4 regions of the Eisenbergiella sp. OF01-20 genome follow, and region 1 is predicted to be linked to each of the others. Evidence: predicted binding sites of a transcription regulator. Region 1 holds the regulator's gene; each other region holds the start of a gene.
The links. The regulator Rex, encoded in region 1, represses fermentation and respiration genes when NADH is low (regulators of the CRP and FNR family bind a similar motif). The targets are predictions, from matches to a motif close to ATTGTTAANTANTTAACAAT.
Positions count from the first base shown of each region.

Region 2: the regulator Rex is predicted to act here: its motif matches at 1,312-1,331, upstream of DXA36_RS28400 (acetyl-CoA C-acetyltransferase).
Region 3: the regulator Rex is predicted to act here: its motif matches at 2,331-2,350, upstream of DXA36_RS18430 (4Fe-4S dicluster domain-containing protein).
Region 4: the regulator Rex is predicted to act here: its motif matches at 2,818-2,837, upstream of DXA36_RS01550 (iron-sulfur cluster assembly scaffold protein).

Region 1 covers NZ_QUES01000001.1:754,702-759,196, forward strand. The annotation lists gene DXA36_RS03675 (NAD(P)H-hydrate dehydratase) at 1-1,573, opposite strand, end outside; gene DXA36_RS03680 (redox-sensing transcriptional repressor Rex) at 1,660-2,331, opposite strand; gene DXA36_RS03685 (ABC-F family ATP-binding cassette domain-containing protein) at 2,517-4,493, shown strand.
Region 2 covers NZ_QUES01000042.1:16,159-20,653, reverse strand. The annotation lists gene DXA36_RS28405 (DegV family protein) at 199-1,041, shown strand; gene DXA36_RS28400 (acetyl-CoA C-acetyltransferase) at 1,384-2,565, shown strand; gene DXA36_RS28395 (enoyl-CoA hydratase-related protein) at 2,761-3,537, shown strand; gene DXA36_RS28390 (3-hydroxyacyl-CoA dehydrogenase NAD-binding domain-containing protein) at 3,771-4,495, shown strand, end outside.
Region 3 covers NZ_QUES01000016.1:126,486-130,980, reverse strand. The annotation lists gene DXA36_RS18435 (sensor histidine kinase) at 1-657, opposite strand, end outside; gene DXA36_RS18430 (4Fe-4S dicluster domain-containing protein) at 849-2,300, opposite strand; gene nifJ (pyruvate:ferredoxin (flavodoxin) oxidoreductase) at 2,484-4,495, opposite strand, start outside.
Region 4 covers NZ_QUES01000001.1:327,203-331,697, forward strand. The annotation lists gene DXA36_RS01535 (ABC transporter substrate-binding protein) at 1-776, shown strand, start outside; gene DXA36_RS01540 (ABC transporter permease subunit) at 988-1,908, shown strand; gene DXA36_RS01545 (ABC transporter ATP-binding protein) at 1,901-2,695, shown strand; gene DXA36_RS01550 (iron-sulfur cluster assembly scaffold protein) at 3,011-3,703, shown strand; gene DXA36_RS01555 (GGGtGRT protein) at 3,719-4,495, shown strand, end outside.

The sequences.
Region 1 (4,495 bases):
AATCCTTTTCCGCATTCCGCTGAGGCATGAGCCTATCCAGCTCCTCAATCAAGGCTCCCGCCGTCACGCTGTATTCGCTTTTCTTATGTGCAGCCCTGTCTCCGGCGCTGCCATGGAGAAAGACGCCGGTACAAGCTGCCCGGAAGGCATCCATGCCCTGGGCAGTCAGCCCGGCAAGGATTCCTGTCAGCACATCGCCGCTGCCGGCTGTCGCCATACCGCTGTTCCCGGTCATATTCAGATACATTTCCCCGTCCGGGCCGCCCACCAATGTCCGGGCTCCCTTGCAGATCATGGCGGCATGCAGTTTTTTTGCCCATTCCCTGGTCAGCGGTATGGCTTCTTTTTGAATTTCCGGGATTTTCTTCCCGGCAAGACGGCCGAATTCCCCCAGATGGGGTGTGAGGATCAGGGTTCTCCTTTGTTCCGGATCCTGCTGCATGGCCGTAAGCTTTTCGAGCAGCCTCTCCTGTTCCGCCAACAGGTTCAGGGCATCCGCATCCACCACCAGCGATCCCCTGGCATGCTCCACCGCCATTTCCAGAAGTCTGCGAGCGGCATCACTCTTACCCAGCCCAGGCCCGACAGCGGTTACGTCCGCCCAGGAAAAAACATCCAGCAGTTCCTTTTCAAAGGCTTCCGACCATTGGCCATAGGCGGTTATCATAGCCTCCGGCACCGCACTCTGCAAAATACCCCGGTTTCCTTCTTCCGTAACCACCCGGACCATCCCCGCTCCCGTATGCAGGATCGCCGATGCGGATAATTGACAGGCCCCGGCCATTCCCCTGCTGCCGGCAAGCAGTGCAACCTTTCCAAAGGTCCCTTTGTTTCCGTCCTCCGGGCGGGGAGGCAGCCAGGCGGCTTCCTCCTTCCCGCAGGTAAAAATCCGGGGCGGGGTTCCCAAAAAACTCTCTTCCGTAATGCCGATATCGGCACATACCACCCGCCCGGCATACCGGGTCCCCGGATACAAAACAAGTCCCAGCTTCCGGTACGCAAATGTCACGGTGACATCCGCCTGCACAGCGCACCCCATAACCTCCCCCGTATCGGCATGAATGCCGGAAGGGATATCCACGGAAAGCACATAGGCATTCCGGCTGTTGATAAAATCCACCGCTTCCGCGTATACGCCTTCCACCGGTTTTGTCAGGCCGATTCCGAAAAGAGCGTCTATGATTATATCATATTCCCCTTCCGGAAGTTTGCGCATGACCTTCTGTCCATAACGCGACAGGACAGACAGCTGGGCTTTGGTTTCTTCCGTACAGCGCTCCTTATTGCCGGGCAGGCAGAAATCTACCGGGAACCCGGCCTGATGCAGAAGCCGTCCTATTGCCAGGCCGTCCCCGCCGTTGTTTCCGGTTCCCGCCACTACCAGCGTCCTTCTCCCGGCAGGACCATGCCCAAAAGGGCGCATCGCTTCCTGCAGCTGCTTATCCCTGTCGAGCAGCTCCCGGGCACACGCCAGGGCCGCCCGTTCCATTAATACCATGGAAGGCATCCCAAAATGCTTAATCGTATTCCCGTCACACCGTTTCATTTCTTCTGCTGTTACCAGATATTCCATTTCTGTTTTCCTTTCAGGCCGGACATGCGGTTTTTCATGCAAAAATGCGTCCGGAGTGAAATACTCTGACGCATTTTACAGACCCTTTACCGCCTGTCCTCCGGACGCTCTTCCCCGTTTATTTCCTGCTCATTTTCATACTGGTTAATCATATAGGACAGCTTGATCAGACTGTCGGATAGATGTACGTTCTCAACCTGCACGCTGGCCGGCACATCCAAATCCACATGGGCAAAGTTCCATATAGCCTTGATCCCCATACCTACCAGCTTTTCCGCAGCCGCGGCTGCGCCTTCCTTGGGGATGGTGAGAACGGCAATATCGATATTGTTTTCTTTGACAAATTCCTGCATTTCTTCCATCGGCCGGACCTTCATCCCGCGTATCATCCTGCCCTGCAGCTTTTCATTGATATCAAAAACGCCTGTAAAAATAAAGCCCCTGCGTTCGAAATTCATATAATTTGCCAGGGCCTGTCCCAGGTTGCCTGCTCCGATTATAATCAGGTGATGTTTTTTGTCCAGCCCGAGTATTTTACCGATTTCCGAGTACAGATACTCTACATTGTAGCCATACCCCTGTTGTCCGAAGCCGCCGAAATTATTAAAGTCCTGCCGGATCTGTGACGCGGTCACATGCATAAGCCTGCTCAGCTCCTGGGAGGAAATCCTCTCCACACCGCTGTCCTTCAATTCGCCGAGGTACCTGAAATATCTGGGAAGACGTGCTATTACTGCCTGAGAAATTTCTTTATCCAATTCATTACGCCTCCATTATTAAAATTCAATTACTATCCTGTTTTATTATAATCATATGTTAAAAAAATGTCAATGAATTAGTTCGGTTTGAATTGACAGTGCGTTCGTTCAACGGTAAACTTGTAACTGTTCCGGTTCTCCTGAACAAGTACTATGCAAGAATAACAATATAAAGAGGTGTTCCCATGATACTATCCTGTCAGAATATAAATAAAGCGTTTCATGAAAAGCAGGTTTTTAAAAACTGCTCCTTTCATATAGAGGATCACGAGAAAGCCGCAATCGTAGGAATCAACGGTGCCGGCAAAACCACCCTGCTGCGGATCCTTGTAGGCGAACTGGATCCGGACAGCGGACAGGTTATCTTCGGAAAGGACCGCTCCTACGGCTACCTTGCACAGAATGCCGAATCAAACAGCGAAAATACCATATATGACGAGCTGCTGGAGGTGAAAAGGGACGTCATCCGGCTGGAGGAAAAAATCCGAAGCTGTGAGCTGGAAATGAAGCATGTCCAGGGGGAGGCCCTCACAGCCCTTATGGAACAGTATGCCCTCTACACGCATCAGTTTGAACAGGCGGACGGCTATAGCTATAAAAGCGAAATCACCGGTGTCCTCAAGGGACTTGGTTTTACGGAGGAAGAATTTACCAAAAAGGCCTCCACGCTTTCCGGAGGGCAGAAAACCCGGGTTGCCCTGGGCAAGCTTCTGCTGCGCAAGCCGGATCTCATCATTCTGGATGAACCTACCAACCATCTGGATATGTCTTCCATCGCGTGGCTGGAAACCTACCTGCTGAATTATAAGGGCGCAGTACTTATCGTTTCCCACGACCGGTATTTTCTGGATAAAATAGCCAATAAAATTATTGAAATAGACAGCACGGAGGTCTCCGTCTTTCATGGGAATTACTCCGACTATGCGGTAAAAAAAGAACAGCTGCGTGCGGCCAGATGGAATGCCTATATGAACCAGCAGCAGGAAATCAGGCATCAGGAGGCGGTTATCGAAAAGCTGCGTTCCTTTAACCGGGAAAAGTCCATCCGCCGGGCGGAAAGCCGGGAAAAAATGCTCCAGAAAATCGATGTCCTGGAGAAGCCTTCCGAAACGAGGGCGGACATGCGCATGGAACTCACGCCCCAGATTATAAGCGGTAATGATTGTTTGCAGGTGGAAGGACTGGCAAAAGCCTTCGGGCCGGAAAAATTGTTTGACAATCTGTTCTTTTCCCTGAAACGCGGGGAGCACGTGGCAATCATCGGTGACAACGGCACCGGAAAAACCACCCTGCTAAAGATTATCAACGGCCTCGTGGAACAGGATGCGGGGGAAATCAAGCTGGGTTCCAAGGTACACATCGGATATTATGATCAGGAGCACCATGTACTTCATCCGGATAAAACCTTATTTGAAGAAATATCGGATGCGTATCCCACTCTCACCAACACGGAAATCCGGAATGTTCTGGCCGCCTTCCTCTTTACCGGGGACGATGTATTCAAACAGATCAAAATGCTTTCGGGCGGAGAACGGGGCCGTGTATCCCTTGCCAAACTGATGTTGTCGGAGGCTAATTTCCTCATCCTGGACGAACCTACCAACCATCTGGATATCATGAGCAAAGAAATCCTGGAGGATGCTATAAACAGCTACAGCGGCACCGTGCTGTATGTCTCCCATGACCGTTATTTTATCAACCGCACCGCTTCCCGGATTCTGGAACTGGAGAACGGTGCCTTTACCGGATATCTGGGCAACTATGATTATTATCTGGAAAAGAAAGCGGAAACCACCCTTTCCTCCCCGGAAACCGGCGGAACCCTCCCTTCCCGGAATGCTACGCTTCCATGGAGCGCTTCCAATGCCACGCCCGGGATAAATGAAGGGGCCATCCGTTCCGGCGGCGAATCCAGTCTGAAACAGGACTGGCAGTCCCAAAAAGAAGCCCTGGCCGCACAGCGCAAAAAGGAAAATGCCCTGAAACGCTGCGAGGCAGAAATCGAACGGCTGGAAAAACGCAGTGCGGAGATTGATGAAGAAATGACCCGCCCTGACGTCTGCACCAACGTAGCAAGGCTGCAGGAATTAACCAAAGAAAAAGAAGGGCTGGAAGAAGCTCTCCTGCTTCAAATGGAAGAATGGGAAGGCCTGTCGGATTAACC
Region 2 (4,495 bases), on a different contig from region 1:
CTATTTTATTGCATTCTTTTTATGTCCCGGCCTGCTCCACAGCAGGAAATATTTTTCCTGCGGAATTGTCAAAGAATAACATTGACAGCTGCCAGAATATTTGTTATCCTTTCAAATGTTTTGATAATCAAATTATTTGATTCGGCATATGATATTGTTGTAAGATAACGGCGGTGTGCGCTTTTAATAGGAGGAAAAATGAGTATTCGTTTTATCTGTGATTCAACTTGTGACTATACGCAGCAGCAGGCGGAGGAGCTGGGCATCACGCTTGTTCCCCTCAAGGTATTATTCGGGGAGGAGGAATATTACGACGGAGTGGACATAAAACCGGAAGCGTTTTATGAGAAGCTGGAATCATCGGAAGAACTGCCCACGACCAGCCAGCCGTCGCCGGAGGCTTTTCTTGCGTATTTCCGGGAGGCAAAAGAGGCGGGGGATGATGTAATCTGTATCCTGCTTGCCAGCAGGCTGAGCGGCACCTGCCAGAGCGCTTTGGTGGCAAAGGATATTGTGGAATATGACCGGATTTATATCGTGGACAGCATGCAGGCGACTCTGGGGACACAGCTTCTTATTGAACGCGCTTTTGCCCTGCAAAAGGAAGGGAAAAACGCGGAGCAGATTGTTGGGGCACTGGAAGAGGATAAGAAAAAAGTATGTATTTACCTGATAGTGGATACGCTTCTTTATCTGCAGAAGGGTGGAAGGCTTTCAGCCGCCGGCATGGCGGTGGGAAGTGCGCTGAACCTGAAACCGGTGCTGGCCGTGCGTTATGGCGAGGTTAAGGTCGCGGGGCTGGCAAGAGGGCAGAAGGGGGCCTGGGATAAGCTGTTTAAGGCAATGGAAAAGGAGGGCGGCATGAATGAAGCCATGGGTTATAATCTGGGCTTCACGGGAAAAAAGGAATGTCTGGATGATTTCGCACGTTTCGTGAAGGGACGTCTGGGATCCGGATATAAAAAAACGGTGGCGGTGGGATCGGTAATCGGTGTGCATGTGGGTCCGGGGGCGAATGCCCTGGCAGTGTTTTTAAACTGACTTAAACTTTGCAGGAGCAAAATGGCCTTCCGCCCGCTGGCAGAGCGGAAGGCCATTTTGCTCCTGCGAAGTTTGTATAAACTGATTAAAAGGGAAAAAAGAATGGTCCAGAACCGGGATTTTTATGAAAAATTTATAGTTTTTACTTTATTTTAAGAGAGTTTTCCTGATTGATAAAGTTACGGGCATTTCATCCGTTATTTCATCGGATTTCAAGTTGAAAAATCCTTGCTATTAAATATTCTCTATGTTATAATAAAGGCTGCGGGCAATGACAAAAAATTAACAATACCGTTAAAGCCCGGTAAATTCGCACTTTTTAATGAATATGGAGGAGAAAACATGGCAAAGAAAATCGTTTTGGCGGGTGCATGCCGTACTGCCATCGGTACTATGGGCGGAAGCTTAAGCACAACTCCGGCGGCTGAGCTGGGTGCTATTGTTATTAAGGAAGCTTTAAACAGAGCGGGAGTTGCTCCCGAAGCAGTTGATCAGGTATATATGGGATGTGTTATCCAGGCAGGTCTTGGACAGAACGTAGCACGTCAGGCATCTGTCAAAGCTGGTCTGCCTATCGAGGTTCCGGCGGTTACCATGAACGTTGTCTGCGGTTCCGGTCTGAACTGTGTGAACCAGGCGGCACAGATGATTCTCGCAGGTGATGCGGATATCGTTGTTGCAGGCGGCATGGAAAACATGTCCATGGCTCCTTATACAATACCTCAGGCACGTTACGGATACAGAATGGGTAATGCCACAATGGTGGACACCATGGTTAATGATGCCCTTACCGATGCTTTTAACCAGTATCATATGGGTATCACCGCAGAGAACATTGCTGAGCAGTGGGGACAGACCAGAGAGCAGCTGGACGAGTTCGCGGCATGGAGCCAGCAGAAGGCTGTTGCAGCGCAGGAAGCAGGAAAGTTCGATGCGGAAATCGTACCTGTGGAAATAAAGAAGAAAAAAGAGACTATCGTTTTCAATAAGGATGAAGGCCCTCGTCCGGGTACCACGGCGGAAGGTATTGCAAAGCTTCGTCCTGCATTCAAGAAAGATGGTATTGTAACTGCGGCGAACTCTTCCGGAATTAACGATGGTGCGGCAGCCGTGATCGTTATGAGCGAAGAAAAGGCAAAAGAGCTGGGTGTTACTCCTATGGCAACCTGGGTGGCAGGCGCACTGGCCGGTGTGGATCCCACTATCATGGGAATCGGGCCTGTTGCAGCTACACAGAAGGTTATGGCTAAGACAGGAATGAATATAGATGAATTTGATTTGATTGAAGCGAACGAAGCGTTTGCAGCACAGTCCCTGGCAGTGGGACATGACCTTGGCATCGATAATGACAAGCTGAATGTGAACGGCGGCGCTATCGCTCTGGGACATCCTGTAGGAGCTTCCGGATGCCGTATTCTGGTTACTCTGCTTCACGAGATGGTTAAAAGGGATGCGAAGAAGGGGCTTGCGACTCTGTGCATCGGCGGCGGTATGGGCTGCGCTACCATCGTTGAGAGAGACTGATATAGGTTTAAAAAACAGAATGATTAGTAGACTTTTTGTCTGCTAATCATTCGTTATGCAGCAGGTTGTTTCGTGTAATGGTTCGGGGCAGGGCTGAACGGTTACATTTTTGTATCTTGTTGATGAACCGCCCAAGCGGCGGACAATTCCCGCCGGGGGCAACCGCCAGGCGGAAAGAGAGAAAGGATGAGTATCATGGAATACATTGTTTATGAGCAGAAGGGTTCTTATGCGGTTATTACCATCAGCCGTGAAAAGGCGCTGAACGCACTGAATTCCCAGGTTCTGGATGAACTGGACAAGACTCTTGACGGAGTGAATCTGGAGGAGGTAAGATGTCTGATTCTTACCGGAGCCGGATCCAAGTCTTTTGTTGCCGGAGCGGATATCGGGGAGATGAGCACACTGACAAAGGCGGAAGGAGAGGCTTTCGGGAAGAAGGGAAATGATGTTTTCCGTAAGCTGGAAACCTTCCCTGTTCCGGTAATCGCTGCTGTGAATGGCTTCGCTCTGGGCGGCGGCTGTGAGATTTCCATGAGCTGTGATATCAGAATCTGTTCGGATAATGCAGTGTTCGGACAGCCTGAGGTCGGTCTGGGAATTACTCCGGGCTTTGGCGGAACGCAGAGGCTGGCGCGTCTGGTTGGGCCGGGAATGGCTAAGCAGATGATTTATACGGCAAGGAATATTAAGGCGGATGAGGCTCTCAGGATCGGGCTTGTGAATGCGGTTTATGTACAGGAAGAGCTGATGGGGGCTGCTGAGAAGATGGCGGCGGGAATTGCAAAGAATGCGCCTATCGCTGTGAGAAACTGCAAGAAGGCCATAAATGACGGGCTGGATGCGGATATGGACGATGCGCTTGTGATCGAGGAGAAGCTGTTCGGGGATTGCTTTGAGAGTTATGATCAGACGGAAGGAATGGCGGCTTTCCTGGAGAAGAGGAAAGTGGAGAAGTTTCTTAATAAGTAGGAAAAAAGGGATTTAGGGACTTAAGGGATTTAAGGACTTAAGGGATTTAAGGACTTAAGGACTTTTGGCGCGTTACTCCGCCGGGCCGCTCAGGGCCTTTGGCCCTTCGCTGTGCGGCTTCGCCGCATGTGGAGGTGAATCTGAGTCCTGGTCGGTGAGCAAGCTCCCCGATCAGGGCTCAGGTTCATCTCCACGCCCGGCTCAATTATAAAACACATAGGAGGCTATACATCATGAAGGTTGGTATTATTGGTGCAGGTACAATGGGATCCGGTATTGCGCAGGCTTTTGCCCAGACGGAAGGATACGAGGTATTTCTGTGCGACATTAATGAAGAGTTTGCTGCTAACGGCAAAAACAGAATTGCAAAGGCTCTGGAGAAGAGAGTTGCTAAAGGAAAAATGGAGCAGGCGGCTGCTGACGCTATCCTTGGTAAGATTACTACCGGTGTAAAGACTATCTGCACGGATTGTGATCTGGTTGTGGAAGCTGCTCTGGAAGTTATGGATATCAAGAAGCAGACCTTTAAGGAGCTGCAGGATATCTGCAAGAAGGATTGTATCTTCGCTACCAATACTTCTTCCCTTTCCATTACGGAAATCGGCGCAGGCCTTGACAGACCTGTTATCGGTATGCATTTCTTCAATCCCGCTCCTGTTATGAAGCTGGTTGAGGTTATCGCAGGCCTGAATACACCTGACAGCGTTGTGGAAACCATCAAAGAGATTTCCGCTGCTATCGGCAAGACTCCTGTACAGGTAAATGAAGCAGCAGGCTTCGTAGTTAACAGAATTCTTGTTCCCATGATTAATGAAGCAATCGGCATTTATGCGGAAGGCGTTGCTTCTGTAGAAGATATCGATACCGCTATGAAGCTGGGCGCTAACCATCCTATGGGACCGCTGGCTCTGGGCGATATGATCGGTCTGGATATCGTTCTGGCTATCATGGAAGTTCT
Region 3 (4,495 bases), on a different contig from region 1:
ATACCAGGGAATCCCCTCCACACTCTGAAATACGCTGTCTTTATCAATATCCATAACAATTACGGCATAGGGCCGGTACACGGGGGTCATGATATTACGGACCATATATAAATGGCCTCTTTCATTCACCCAGCCTATCCCGGTGTCAATCTCCTGCGCTTTCTGTTCCACACGTTCCCTTGCCAGGCTCTTGAATTGTTTGATGCTGTCATAGTTATTGCTGCTGTAGCTGTAATAAATCCGCTCCGGCTCCTCGGTAAAATACAGTATAGTGCTTAAGAAGCTGCTGTCATAGCGGTACATCTGCTCCAGGAAGGTGGTAACCCTCTCATACAGGTCAAGCCTGTCTCCGTCCGCCTGATACTGTCTCCAGCTTTCTTTGATTTCAGGTATGTAAGAGGCATTTCGGGATACCCGCACTGCCGCTTCCACCCGCATTTCACATATTTCCACAGCGGTATCCATGGTTTTTTCTATATTTTCTTTCATCTGGCCCGAAAACCGGTTCGAAACATAGGTCAGTATTGCCATGGTAAGAATGGCAAGCGGCAAAAGCCAGCAAAGCAGCATCAGAATAGTCATACTCCATTTCAGCTGCGCCGGCTGGCGTTTTTCTTCCGTTAAACACGATTCCTGCAGTGCCTTTTTTGTTTTCACTCCTGCTCCCCCTCATCCCCCGGATCCTAAACAGAACCGCACGGCGGCGGTTACCATGTATGCTTCTGCCAGCATATTTCTATTCATTATAATATAAAAAAAGGAGCCAGTAAACTACCAGCTCCTTCCAGGATAACGATTCCCTGATGCCATGCACCTATCGATGCCATGCACCTATCGATGCAATGCACCTATCGGTGCATGGAGAAGGAATCCATATCGTAATTCTTCAGGTTATCATGTACGCCTCTTGCATCTGCCTGGGAAATCAGTTTATCCCTGTCCTTCTTGGCGGCAAGAGCCGCTTTATGCCGGCTGGGTCCGCCCACGCAGCCGCCTTCACAAATCATGCCTTCGATGAAATCCTCCGGCAGCTTGCCCAGCTTGAAGAGCATGAGCGCTTTTTTACACTCTGCGATACCGCTGCATCTTGCCACCTTAAGGTCGGCATTTTCCCCGGTCTCTTTCAGGCATTCCACGACAGCTTCCGTCACACCGCCGCCGTTGCCGAAGCGCTTGCCGAATACACTCGCTTCCTGGCTCGTGTTTTCTTCCGGCTCCAGCTGTACGTCCTTGGCACGCATCATGGCGCGGATCTCTCCGAAGGTCAGGACATAATCCGCATTCCCCTCGATTTTCTGATCCTGCACTTCAGACTTCTTGCCGATGCAAGGCCCGATAAATACGGTAACCGTCTCCGGATCCTTTGCTTTCAGCATCCTGGATACCGCACACATGGGGGAAACGGTGGTGGAAATATGATCCGTCAGCTCAGGAAAATGTTTCTTTATATAGTTAACAAAAGCGGGACAGCAGGAGGTGGTCATTTTCTTGCCTTCTTTAAAGCTTTCCGCCCATTCTTCCGCCTCAAACGCAGCAGTCATATCACCGCCCAGGCCCACTTCCACGAAGTCGGCAAAGCCGATCTTCTTCATAGCGGTCCTCCAGCTTGCCATGGTGATGTTTTCACCAAATTGTCCTTCTCCGGCAGGCGCCAGCATAGCCACTACCTTTTTGCCGGAACGGATTTCATTGATAATATCCACAATGCTTGTCTTGGAAGCAATGGCCCCGAAAGGACAATTATGGATACACTGTCCGCACTGGATACATTTGGATTCATCTATCTGGCATACTCCATGCTCGTCCATGGTTATGGCGCTGACAGGGCAGCTCTTCATACAGGGTCTCTGTATTTTAACGATTGCGGAATAGGAACAAGCCTGTGCACATTTTCCGCAGCTTTTACATTTGTCCGGATCGATAAAGGAACGATCGTCACCGATGGTAATAGCCCCGAAATTACAGGACTGTTTACAGGATTTTGCCAGACATCCCTGACACAGGTTGGTAACTACGTATCCGGAGGAAATGGGACATTCCTCACAGGCGGAGTTGATAACCTGTACTATATTGCTGCTCTCTCTGGTACCGGGGCATTTTCCTTCTGCCAGTCTGACTCTCTGTCTGATAATTTCCCTTTCCTTGTAAATACAGCAGCGGAAACGCGCTTCGGGCCCGGGAATCATATCGTAGGGAATATTCTCTTTTTTCTCGTCCAGTTCACCGGCAAATGCCAGCTTAGCCACTTCAGTGAGTACCTCGTGCTTAATTTTTAAGATGGTAGCGTCATCAGATACTATACCCATATTCTTTTGTTTATCCTCTTTCTGATTGTTAAAAAATTAACTGGTACATCCAAAAACAAAGCTGGATTTGAGACAATCCCAAGCCAGCTTATATTTTTGTTCTTCAGGCAGCACCCGGGGTACGGCGAAGTTTCCTTCGCCTCCCCCGGTAAGCCTTACCGCAAATGCGGTCAGTAATTAGTTGTCTCCGTACAGAGTCTGCAGCTTCTGCAGATACTCATATCTTTCTTTTGCGTTTTCCGCAGCCTGAGCCTGAAGCCTTGCAGCCTTGTCGGCATCCTTCAGAGCCAGGGAGGTATATCTTACTTCACCGCTGATGAATTCCTGGAAATCCTTGCTGGGTGCCTTGCTGTCAAGGATGAATTTCTTCTCAGCAGCAGGATTGTAGCGGAACATATTCCAGTAACCGGTCTCTACAGCCAGTTTTTCTTCGGTCTGAGCCTTGCTCATACCCTTCTTGATACCATGGTTGATACAAGGAGCGTAAGCAATAATCAGGGAAGGTCCCGGATAAGCTTCCGCCTCTGCGATAGCCTTAACGGTCTGGTTGTAATCAGCACCCATGGAAATCTGTGCTACATATACATAACCATAGCTCATTGCAATACCAGCCAGGTCTTTCTGCTTCACTTCTTTACCGCCGGCTGCAAACTGTGCTACAGCACCGGTAGGGGTAGCCTTGGAAGCCTGTCCGCCTGTATTGGAATATACTTCGGTGTTGAATACCATAACGTTGATATCTTTTCCGCTGGCGAGGATATGATCCACACCGCCGAATCCGATATCATATGCCCATCCGTCACCGCCGAATACCCACTGGGATTTCTTGGAAAGGAAGTCTTTGTTTTTAACGATATCCTGGCATACGCCGCAGTCCTGTGCTTCCAGTACCGCTACCAGCTTATCGGTTGCCGGTCCGTTGGTCACGCCGCTGTTGTAGGTATCCAGGTATTCCTGGCATGCCGCCTTAACAGCTTCGTCCCCGGTATTGGCAAGTACCTCTTCAACCTTAGCTTTCAGCCCGCCTCTGATTGCGTTCTGTGCAAGCAGCATACCCATACCGAACTCAGCGTTATCTTCGAACAGGGAGTTGTCCCAAGCGGGTCCCTTGCCGGCTCTGTTTACGGTATAAGGTGTACTCGGTGAAGAGTTACCCCAGATAGAAGAACATCCGGTTGCGTTTGCAATATACATTCTATCGCCAAACAGCTGTGTGATCAGCTTCGCATAAGGTGTCTCACCACATCCTGCACAAGCTCCGGAGAACTCAAGCAGAGGCTGTTTGAACTGTGAGCCCTTAACGGAATTCTCTTTGAATTTTTCAAGGACTTCAGGCTTCTCGGATACGGACTGTCCGTAGTTGAACATCTTCTCTTCAGCAAGCTGTGTTTCAAGAGGATTCATGTTCAGAGCCTTCTCCCCCTTCATGCCGGGACAAACATTTGCACAGGATCCACATCCGGTACAGTCAAGTACGGATACGGTTACTGCAAATTTCTTACCGGGCATTCCGGTCATATCAAGCATCTTCATTCCTTCAGGAGCATTAGCTGCTTCTTCTTCCGTCATAACAGCAGGACGGATTACGGCATGAGGACATACATAAGAACAGAAGTTACACTGGATACATTTGGTAGGATCCCAGGTAGGTACATTAACCGCAATACCTCTCTTCTCATAAGCAGAAGATCCGGAAGGAGTGGAACCGTCCGCATAATCCTTGAATGCGGATACAGGCAGGGTATTTCCTTCCTGAGCGCTTACCTTGGTCTGGATGTTGTTAACGAAATCAACCACATCTTTTCTGCCGCCGCTTACCACTGCATAATCAAGTCCTTCATCTTCACAGTTCTTCCAGCTTTCAGGTACTTCTACCTTAACAACGCCCTTGGCGCCTGCATCGATAGCTGCCCAGTTCTTCATAACAACATCTTCGCCCTTACGTCCGTAAGTAGCCTTTGCAGCAGCCTTCATCAGTTCGTTTGCCTTCTCGGCAGGAATGATTCCGGTCAGTTCAAAGAATGCGGACTGCAGGATCGTGTTGATACGTGTGGGACCCATGCCGGTTTCGATACCAATCTTAACACCGTCGATGGTGTAGAAGTTGATATTGTGGTCAGCGATGAATTTCTTCATCTGTCCGGGAAGGTGCTTGTCCAGCTCTTCCGCGTTCCATGAGCAGTTCAGCA
Region 4 (4,495 bases), 430 kb from region 1:
AATTTGATGAACAGAATGCATCCGGTGATTCCGCAACCTGTGCAACAATCATTAACCAGTTTGTATCCGCAGATGTGGATCTGATTCTGGCAAATGCCACGGCATCCCTGCAGGCCGCCGCAGCAGGAACCGGCACGATCCCTATTCTGGGAACTTCCATTACCGATTATGCAACCGCGCTGGAAATCGACAGCTGGAACGGTGTTACAGGCAAGAATATTTCCGGGACATCGGATCTGGCTCCCCTGAAGGAACAGGCCGCCATGCTCAACGAGTTGTTCCCGGATGCGAAAACAGTAGGTCTGTTGTATTGCTCTGCAGAAGCGAACTCTGTATACCAGGCAGATACGATCCAGGCCTTCCTGGAGGAATATGGATACACCTGCAAGACCTATACTTTTGCAGATTCCAATGATATCGCTTCTGTAACGACCAATGCTGCCGGAGAATGCGATGTTATCTACGTTCCCACCGACAATACCTCAGCTTCCAATACGGAAGTGATCAATAACGTATGTCTCCCTGCAGGCGTTCCCATCATCGCAGGCGAGGAAGGTATCTGCAAAGGCTGTGGTGTTGCAACCCTGTCCATCAGCTATTATGATATCGGATACAAGGCCGGTGAAATGGCAGTGGATATCCTGGTTAACGGCGCAGACATTACAACAATGCCGATTGAATCTGCTCCCAATGTAACCAAGGAATACAACGAAGCTATCTGCAAGGAACTGAATATTACGGTGCCTGACGACTATGTGGCCATCAAGGCAGAATAACCAGTAGCTCCTACATAACGTGAAATGCGGATGTGTGCCTGTCGGGCACCCCACAAAAGCGGTTAAAAAGCCCTGCTTTTTTGCCGCTTTTTGTCGTCCGCCGCATTTTTAACAAAAAAAGAGATATCTTTTCAGAATGATTTCCTTTATAATAAATACCTGTGAAGCCTAAAATATATGAAGATACGGGGAGGAAAATGACGTGAACATTATGTCACTCTTTAACGCGCTGCCAGGCGCCTGCGCCCAGGGCCTTATCTGGGGAATTATGGCAATAGGGGTCTATATTACCTATAAGATTCTGGATCTGGCAGATTTGACTGTAGACGGTACCATGGCTACAGGAGGGGCCGTATGTATTATGATGATACGTGCAGGCCATTCTATCGGGATTTCCCTTTTGTTTGCGGTGCTGGCCGGTGCCCTGGCGGGACTTGTCACCGGTATTTTCCATACGACTATGGGAATACCTGCCATTCTTGCCGGAATACTGACGCAGCTGGGCCTTTATTCAGTTAACCTGAGAATTCTGGGAAACAGCTCCAACCAGGCTGTGGGAGTAGATAAATACGATTTACTTGTTTCCCTGCGCTATATTAAAGACGTACCTTTTTATCAGAACACTATTTTGATATGCATTGTTATTCTGATTATATTGATTGCCCTGCTTTACTGGTTTTTCGGTACGGAGCTCGGCTGTTCCATCCGTGCAACCGGATCCAATCCCAACATGTCCAGAGCCCAGGGAATCAATACGAACTTCTGTAAAATCCTGGGCCTCATGCTTTCCAATGGAATCGTGGCTTTCGCCAGCGCGCTGTATGCCCAATACCAGGGCTTTGCGGATGTAAACATGGGACGCGGAGCCATTGTTATCGGTCTGGCGGCTGTAATCATCGGTGAAGTTATCTTCAGCCGTGTGCGCGGTAATTTTGCTTTCAAACTGTTTTCAGCAGCGCTGGGAGCGATTATCTATTATATCGTCCTTCAGGTGGTACTGTGGCTGGGCCTGAATTCCAATGACCTGAAGCTGTTCTCCGCCCTGGTAGTGGCCCTGTTCCTTGCGATACCTTATCTGAAGGGACAATATTTTAAAAAGCCGGCTAAAAAAGGAGGTGCTCCTCATGCTTAGTTTATCCGGGATTACCAAAACATTTAATGCGGGTACCATCAACGAGAAAACAGCTCTGAACGGTTTATCCCTTGAACTGGAAGAAGGGGATTTCGTTACTGTTATCGGAGGAAACGGCGCCGGAAAATCCACCATGCTCAATGCAGTGGCAGGTGTCTTTGCCGTCGATGAAGGCAGCATTACCATAGACGGCATCAATGTAACCAAGCTGCCGGAGTATAAACGTGCCAAATATCTGGGCCGTGTATTCCAGGACCCTATGACGGGAACTGCAGCAAACATGCAGATAGAAGAAAATCTGGCACTGGCATCCAGGAGAGGGAGCTTGCGTACCCTGCGTTCCGGAATATCCCAAAAGGAACGCGCACAATACCAGGAACAGCTTAAAATTCTGGAACTGGGCCTGGAATTCCGCATGACCAGCAAAGTCGGCCTCCTTTCCGGCGGACAGCGCCAGGCACTTACCCTGCTTATGGCAACCCTGAAAAAACCCCGCCTTCTTCTTCTGGATGAGCATACGGCCGCGCTGGATCCCAAGACAGCCGCCAAGGTGCTGGAAATCACGGAAAAAATAGTGGAGAGGGATCAGCTCACCACTTTGATGATTACACACAATATGAAGGATGCGATCGCTCATGGGAACCGCCTTATAATGATGCATGAAGGACGGGTTATTTATGATGTGGCAGGAGAAGAGAAGAAGAAACTACATGTATCCGATCTTCTTAAAAAGTTCGAACAAGCCAGCGGAGGAGAATTTGCCAACGACCGCATGATGCTGAACTAAAGCCAAGGGATGATATGGCGGTCGTTTAAGACCGTATGATGCTGAACCAGGTATTATTGATATTCAAGAAGAAAAGCAGGAGCGGCGGCCGGGCGGGCCGCCGTTTTGTCTCTTTCCGTATCCTCGACAAATCTTTGACAATTTTTTTCAAAAAGGCTGGATTTTTGACCTGAAATATGAGAAAATAATACGAGCGATTAGGGACAGGTACTTTTGCGGCCTTTTTGCCGTCTGAGTATTTTGTTTTCAATAAGGTACCTTTTATCAGGTACCACTGTTTGCTAATACAATCTACATATCGAAAGGAGTTTTCACATGATCTATTCAAAAGAAGTTGAAGAAATGTGTCCAGTAGCACAAGGCGTTGCTCACGGCTGTGCTCCGATCCCTGAAGAAGCAAAATGGGTAAAATCCAAAGAAGTTAAAGACATTTCCGGCCTTACACACGGTATTGGCTGGTGTGCACCTCAGCAGGGAGCCTGCAAGCTTACTCTGAACGTTAAAGAGGGTATTATCCAGGAAGCTTTGATTGAGACAATCGGATGCTCCGGTATGACTCACTCCGCAGCTATGGCAGCAGAGATCCTTCCGGGAAGAACGGTTCTGGAAGCTTTAAATACAGACCTTGTATGTGATGCTATCAATACCGCTATGAGAGAGCTGTTCTTACAGATCGCTTACGGCAGAACACAGAGCGCGTTCTCCGAAGACGGACTTCCTGTAGGCGCAGGCCTGGAAGACCTTGGTAAAGGCTTAAGAAGCCAGGTTGGTACCATGTATGGTACTCTGAAGAAGGGGCCCCGTTATCTGGAAATGGCCGAAGGCTATGTGACCGGTATCGCCCTTGACGAAGAAGATCAGATTATCGGCTACCAGTTCGTAAGCCTTGGAAAGATGACAGACTTTATCAAGAAGGGCGACGATCCCAACACAGCTTATGAGAAAGCAAAAGGTCAGTACGGCCGTGTTGCTGATGCTGTTAAGATCATCGATCCGAGAAAGGAATAAGAGGAGGTAGCGGAAATGGCTTTATTTGAATCATATGAAAGACGTATTGATAAAATCAATGCCGTATTGAACAGCTACGGCATCGCTTCCCTTGAAGAAGCTGAAAAAATCACAAAAGATGCTGGACTCGATGTATACGACCAGGTTAAGAAAATCCAGCCTATCTGTTTTGAGAATGCTTGCTGGGCTTACATCGTAGGCGCTGCGATCGCAATTAAGAAAGGCTGTAAAAGAGCGGCTGATGCAGCAGCAGCAATCGGTGAAGGCCTTCAGGCTTTCTGTATCCCCGGTTCCGTTGCGGATACCCGTAAGGTAGGTCTCGGACATGGTAATCTTGGAAAGATGCTTCTGGAAGAAGAAACTGAATGCTTCTGCTTCCTGGCAGGACATGAATCCTTTGCAGCAGCGGAAGGTGCTATCGGTATAGCAGAAAAAGCAAACAAGGTACGTCAGAAACCCTTAAGGGTTATCCTGAATGGTCTTGGTAAAGATGCTGCTCAGGTTATCTCCAGAATCAATGGATTTACCTTTGTAGAGACTGAATATGATCCTTATACAAATACCGTTAAGGAAGTATATCGTAAAGCTTATTCCGAAGGACTTCGTGCAAAGGTTAACTGCTATGGCGCAAACGATGTTTGTGAAGGCGTTGCTATCATGCACAAAGAAGGTGTAGATGTTTCCATTACAGGTAACTCCACCAATCCCACCAGATTCCAGCATCCCGTTGCAGGAACCTATAAGAAAGAATGCCTGGAGCAGGGTAAGAAATACTTCTCCGTAGCTTCCGGC